Linked DNA regions of Larkinella insperata. The protein of the gene in region 1 interacts with the protein of each later gene in a pairwise test. Links are inferred from orthologs where the notes say so. Each region holds a gene or a part of one and is shown in the gene's direction. Other genes may lie near its edges.

Region 1 (3,253 bases):
CCTCCGTTGCCGCACATGCTGCCTTCCGCACCGTCGGAATTGAAGTAAACCATCTGAAAGTCGTACTCTGGATGATTTCGGAGCAGGATCAGCCCGTCTGCACCGATTCCAAAACGCCGGTGACACAGCCGGGCAATCCGTTCCTGGGAGATGGGAAATGTTTCGGTACGGTCGTCAATGAGGATAAAATCGTTGCCGGTTCCTTGGTATTTGAAAAAGTCAATCATGGCTAGGAAGAAAGATGGTCGGTAAAAATGAGGAGTTAAGCGGTGCTCTGCGGAATAGTCTGGAACAGCCAGTGCTCAACTCCTTACTTTTTGGGTACAAAAAAAGCCGTCTTTCCAGACAGCTTCTTGTTCGTAAGTCACAACAGAGCTTATGCCTGTGGCTGCCGACTTTTTGCTTTCCGCTCCTTAATACGTGCAGCTTTGCCTTGACGGCCGCGTAGGTAAAACAAACGAGCGCGACGAACTCTACCCAGACGAACCACTTCAACTTTATCGATGTTCGGAGAAAGAACCGGGAAAATCCGTTCTACACCCACACCGTTTGAAATTTTACGTACCGTAAACGTCTCTCCGTTGGAGTTCGGATTCCGGCGCTGAATCACCGTACCCGAGTAAACCTGAATCCGCTCTTTGTTTCCTTCGCGGATTTTAACGTGTACATTGACTGTATCGCCTGATTGGAAGTCCGGAAAACCTTCCCGGCGGCTTGCGTTGTCAGCTTCGACCAGTTTAATTAATTCACTCATGACCGTAGATATCTTCGGGGGTATGAAATTTCTTTATAAGCCGCAAATGTAGGGATTAATTTCCGTTTTATAAAGGGTTGGGCTGAAATAAATTGCTGAACAAACGGTTTGGATGCTGACGAGGTTTTTAGCTATTTCGCCACCATAACCGCTTATCCCGTCAATTTTTCGCTAATGAAGATTCTCAACGTTGAACAAACGCGCGCCCTCGACCAATATACCATCGAACACCAACCCGTTGCCCCTATTAACCTCATGGAACGGGCCGCGCAGGCTTTTACGGACTGGTACACGGCGCGTTTTGACAAAAACCGTCCGGTTCGGGTGTTCTGCGGTTTGGGCAACAACGGGGGCGACGGTCTGGCCATTGCTCGTCTGCTGACGCAATTGGAATACAAGGTTCAGACGTACGTGGTTCGGTATGCGCCCCGCGAATCGGACGACTTTATGCACAACCACCGGCGTCTGAAACTGATTGCCCCCATTAGTTACATTGAAAACGAACGCGATATTCCGGTGATTCGCAACCGTGAAGTGGTCATTGACGCCATTCTGGGGTCGGGGTTATCGCGGACGACGGAGGGCATTGTGCAATCGGTGATCGATGCCATTAACCACAGTCCGGCCACCGTGGTAGCCGTCGATATTGCCAGTGGCCTTTTTTCTGACTCGGCCAACGGCCCCAACGCTACGATTATCCGGCCCGACTATACCGTTACCTTTCAACTGCCCAAGCTGGCATTTTTGCTACCGTCCCAAAGTCAGTATGTGGGAGAATGGCACGTAGTCGACATTAACCTGAGCCGAACGTTTATCGACCGGACACCCACCACGTACTTTTACACGACCGAAAAAGAGGTTCGGCATCTGCTGCGGCCCCGGAGCCGCTTTTCCCACAAAGGTTCGTTTGGTCACGCCCTGCTGTTTGCCGGGAGCTACGGCAAAATCGGGGCGGCAGTGCTGGCTTCCCGGGCGTGCCTGCGGTCGGGGGTTGGCCTGTTGACGGTGCAGGTGCCCCGCTGCGGCTACGATATTATCCAGACCACCGTTCCCGAGGCCATGTGCCAGCCCGACGGTCATCAGCACATCCTGACGGGCCAGCCTGAACTGGAAGAGATTGATCTGAGTAAGTACGCAGCCATTGGGGTTGGTCCCGGTATCGGTACGGCCCCCGAAACGCTGGCCATGCTCACCAAATTACTTTCCGATGCCCAGAAACCGCTGGTGATCGACGCTGACGCCCTTAATCTGGTCGCTCAGAACCGTGAGTTGATTGCTAAAATTCCTAAGAACAGCATTTTGACTCCGCACCCGAAGGAATTTGAGCGGTTGACCCGGCGCTGGACCAGTGATTATGACAAATTGGGTATTTTGCGGGATTTCGCCCAGCGAAACCGCCTGGTCGTGGTGCTGAAAGGCGCTTACTCGGCCATTGCCACCCCCGACGGAACGACCCATTTTAACTCAACCGGTAACCCTGGCATGAGCACTGGGGGCACCGGCGACGTGCTGACGGGTATCCTGACGGGCTTGCTCGCGCAGGGGTATGATCCGGTGGAAGCTGCCGTGCTGGGGGTTTTCGAACACGGGCGGGCGGGCGATCGGGTAGCCCACCAGCGCGGGCAAATCGGTCTGACCGCGCAAGATATCATCGAGTCACTACGGTGGGATTAATCCACCGTTTTTGAATAAGGCACTTCACTCTTTCAAAAGGATTAACCCGGCAGAATCAGGCAGATAGCTATTTTTTCAAAAAATATTTCCTTACTCAATCCAAACCACTTCCAACCCTCGTAAATAACGCAGGGTCATTAGGTGTGTAAGGGATTCCCAGGGAGTGTAGAAACTATTCCACAAATAAGGTCTTTTTTCCGGTAGACAGTACTGTGATGCGTAAGCTTTTAACGCCCCATTTCATACGTAACCGACTAATGATCAACAGTGTACCTATTGTTCCTTAATAGAATAGGCATTGTCCTTTAAATGGAATGGAATTTGAAAATAGTTAAGTAGATCAGTTGAATCAGGGATGGTATAACTACTCGAATTTGAAATCGCGTAGTTATACGCTTAACAGAATCGGGCTGATTGTCCAAATTTGCACTATATCCAACACCGAGTTACACCACACCATAATTTGTAAGTTACCATGAGAAATAGTGTCCCCAAAGAATGGAAAGTAAGTCGCCCAGGGCGTCGGGTCCGTTTTGAAATTGATCAGATCTCCTTACTTGGCGTATTGACCGTCATGATTTTTGCTTACATTCTTTTTCACTTTGTTTATCCGATCATCTCGAAAGGACTGCTCTGGTGACCGACAAAACCTTAAAGAATTAAATATAAGAAACAGATTTCATGCAGAGATGCGGCCCCAAGTGCCTGCTGCTCTTTTTGAAATCTGTTTTTTTATTTCATCAGCTGGTAAACCAGAAAAGCGGAAACATAAGCCAGCACGCTCATATACCCCAGCTGAATCAGCGGCCACTTCCAACCTTTTGT
Region 2 (3,327 bases), 5.8 Mb from region 1 along the record:
GTCAACCAAAGGTCGGTTTTTAGGGAAAGATTCGTCCACGATCCGGATTTATATGAACGTGATGGTACGGAAAGGCAGCGACCACGCCACCGTGGAAGACTTTACGTCCCAGTTCATGTATAACTACGTGATCTACCCCGACTACAACAGCCGCGAACGGCTCGGTTACGGCAACATCCCGCTCAACGCCGAATCGGTGATCCGCGAAAACTCGCCGGAAACCGGCGACGTACTGACGGTTTTCTTCGATGTAAAGAAACCAGCCAATGCCGCCAACGGCGTGATGCTGAACGAAATCACCGAAATCAGCACCGGTCGGAAAGTCCTGAACGACCTGCCGGTTCGGTTTAAAACCGTTAAACTGAGCGACCGATTTGCGCTGTTTGACCCAAAAACCAACCTGCCGCAGCAGCACCACTTCATCAATGCCGGTGATACCGTCGTGATTCGGGACGTAAACGGGGCGGCTTCCAAATCGCTGCACCTCTACCGGTACCGGCACGATTTCGACCCCGCGCAGTCGCCGATGAATACTACGCCCCGACCTTCTTCCAAAACGCTGGACATTGACTCGACGATGAACATCACGACCAACCAGCCTTTTTCGCTGCCGGAAGAGGGTTTGTATTATTTTGTGGAAGATACCGCGGATGCATCGGGTATCGGGCTGGTTGTGGCCGACCGCCGGTTTCCCAAACTGACCCGCCCCGAAAAGCTGGTTAAACCCGTTCTGTATGTGAGCACCAACACTGAAATCAACGGGCTGAACTCGGCTACGGATTTCAAAAAAGCGCTCGATCGATACTGGCTGACCATGATGGGCGGTGATCAGAGTCTGGCGCGAGGAGCCATCAAAGCCTACTACGGGCGCGTTGAAGAAGCCAACCGACTTTTTACTACGTACAAAGAAGGCTGGAAAACCGACAAAGGCATGATTTACATCGTGCTTGGACCACCCGACCGCGTCCAACGCAGCCGCGACCGCGAGGTGTGGGTGTATAACCAGCGGGCCAACGTGTCGGAAATTAACTTTACATTTAATCGAAAACCTAATCAATTTGTGGAGGATCACTACGAACTGGTGCGATACGTTGAGTATCAACCCGTCTGGTATCCCGTCGTTGAAGCATGGAGAACCGGCGCAATTCGCGAGTAAATCCGTATCATCACAATAAGCCCAAACAATACTCCAGCGAGGAGATGGTGTTTGGCATTCAGTCTGTCACCGAGATTCTGCGTTCGGGCAAAGACATCGACCGGCTTTATCTGGTCAAAGAAGGCAGTTTTCCCGAAATTCAGCAGCTGGCGTTTGAGCGTCGCGTGACCATTCAGCGGGTTCCGGCCGAAAAGCTGGACCGGATTACGCGCAAAAATCACCAGGGGGCCATCTGTTTCGTATCGGCCATTCATTACGCCAAACTCTCGAACGTCATTGCGGGTGTGTACGAACAGGGGCAAATACCGCTCCTGCTGGTTCTCGACCGGATCACGGACGTCCGCAACTTCGGCGCCATTGCCCGAACGGCCGAATGCGCCGGTGCGCAGGGCATTGTTATTCCGGCGCGGGGCACGGCCCTGATCAACGCTGATGCCATGAAAACCTCATCGGGGGCATTGAGTCACTTGCCGGTTTGCCGCGAAGTGCATCTGGAAGAGACGATAAAATATTTAAAGGATTCGGGCATTAAAGTTGTGGCCTGTACCGAGAAAACTGATCACTACCTTTACGACGTGGATATGTCCGGCCCGACGGCCATCATCATGGGGTCGGAAGACGACGGTATTTCGGAAGACCTGATGCGTCTGGCCGATCACCACGCCCGCATCCCGCTGGTGGGGCAGGTGGAGTCGCTGAACGTGTCGGTCGCTACGGGTGTGGTTCTGTACGAAGCCGTTCGTCAGCGAATTTTCAACGAGCCGCCGATTGATGAAGGGTTTTAGCCATTGCTGACTCTGTACCACTCTAAACAAGAAAACCCGCTAGCAGCGGGTTTTTCTCGTTAGGAACAGTCAGAAGATTAGGCTTTCTTCTTGGCTGCGGGTTTCTTGGCCGGAGCTTTCGAACCGCCATCCAGTGAATTAATCCACTTGGCCATTTTAAGGGCTTCGTCCTTCGGCACGTTTTTCAGCGGAGCCATTGGAGGATAACCGGGCCAGTGTTCTGGTTTAGGGTCATAGATCAGCTCGACAATCTGAGCGTCGGTGTATTTTTTCTTCGCAACCTCTTTGTAAGGAGGACCCACCAAACGCGTATCCGGATTGTGACAGGCCAGACAAGCGTTCTTTTGCAGCAACGCTTTGATATCGTCAGGAATAACAGTTTGCGCGTTACTGTCGAAGGAGATTGCGGCCAAAACCCCTGCAATAAGGATTCCGAATGTTTTTTTCATGAAAATGCGATTAAAAGCTAATGAGTTAAGATTAATAACGATCATCCGACCAACAAAGTTACGAGGCAACGCCGTATACGCCAATACTCTATCGGGTTTTTAAACTTAGATTGTCAACTTCGCCGATAGTTTAATGACATCCAATAAAAAAGTTGATAAAACGGCCTCGAAGCCTTTCAACACAGGAGTCAAGAGTCCAATAAGTCGACAAATAGTTATCCGGATAGAAACAAAAATACGGGACACTCGCTAGAAATTTACATTTCCGGGCCAAAATTGAGGTAATACGTCTTTGCGATTCGCTTTTTTTTTCTTTCATGCGCGGATCAGGCCGTCCAGATCACCCGCAGGACTCGGGCGTGCACGCCGATCATCTGAAAGAATTCGAGCCAGTGGAGTTGCTGCGCGCCCAGGTGGTCGGTCGGTGATTTGACTTCAACAAACTCGTATTCACCCTGTTCGTTCCAGATCATTAAATCGGGAAAGCCGCGGGTGTTCTCGCGCAGGTTCCGGGAAATTTCGAGCAGAATTAGGCCCAACTGCTTTGGTTCAAGCAGATTGATCATCTGAAGATTGAGGTTCAGCAACTCCTCGCTCCAGTCGACGAGCACGTTGGTGATTCCGTATTTTTCGAAGAAAACCGTTTCGATGTGTCTCTTCCAGTCGTCGCGCGTTTGCAGGTCGGCCAGGCGTTTTTTTAACTGCGCTTCCCGCTTCACGTAAAAATCGGGCAGGTAAAAATCCGACGGCATCCGTTGCAGCGGGTGGTGAATGGCCTGCACGTTCGCGTCGTGGATGATATCCCAGAACACCAGCCCGAACAGCCCGCGCCAGGGGTAGTTTTCGGTAAAAGCCGCTTCCCAGCCCGCTTCCAGAAAGTGGTTCATGACGCCCGCTTCGACGTGGTGCCGGTAAATGGCCGGGATATCAACGCTTT

Evidence for each region.
Region 2: the proteins of OQ371_RS24870 (region 1) and rlmB interact in binary tests that used the Escherichia coli proteins (3 or more experiments, as listed by UniProt). The link is inferred for Larkinella insperata from one-to-one orthologs.

Annotation. Positions count from the first base shown.
Region 1 is NZ_CP110973.1:6,161,497-6,164,749, forward strand. What follows is about bases 254-3,178. They hold OQ371_RS24870 (NAD(P)H-hydrate dehydratase), read left to right. Parts: upstream 254-928; coding sequence 929-2,428; downstream 2,429-3,178. Other genes in these bases: rplS (50S ribosomal protein L19), read right to left, coding at 377-754; feoB (ferrous iron transport protein B), read right to left, coding at 3,161-3,178. Also shown: dapF (diaminopimelate epimerase), read right to left, coding at 1-224; more of feoB, read right to left, coding at 3,179-3,253. UniProt on the Escherichia coli protein: Bifunctional enzyme that catalyzes the epimerization of the S- and R-forms of NAD(P)HX and the dehydration of the S-form of NAD(P)HX at the expense of ADP, which is converted to AMP.
Region 2 is NZ_CP110973.1:354,432-357,758, forward strand. Bases 36-3,034 are described here. They hold rlmB (23S rRNA (guanosine(2251)-2'-O)-methyltransferase RlmB), read left to right. Parts: upstream 36-1,128; coding sequence 1,129-1,941; downstream 1,942-3,034. Other genes in these bases: OQ371_RS01305 (GWxTD domain-containing protein), read left to right, coding at 36-1,156; OQ371_RS01315 (c-type cytochrome), read right to left, coding at 2,019-2,390; OQ371_RS01320 (VRR-NUC domain-containing protein), read right to left, coding at 2,717-3,034. Outside these bases: more of OQ371_RS01305, read left to right, coding at 1-35; more of OQ371_RS01320, read right to left, coding at 3,035-3,327. UniProt on the Escherichia coli protein: Specifically methylates the ribose of guanosine 2251 in 23S rRNA.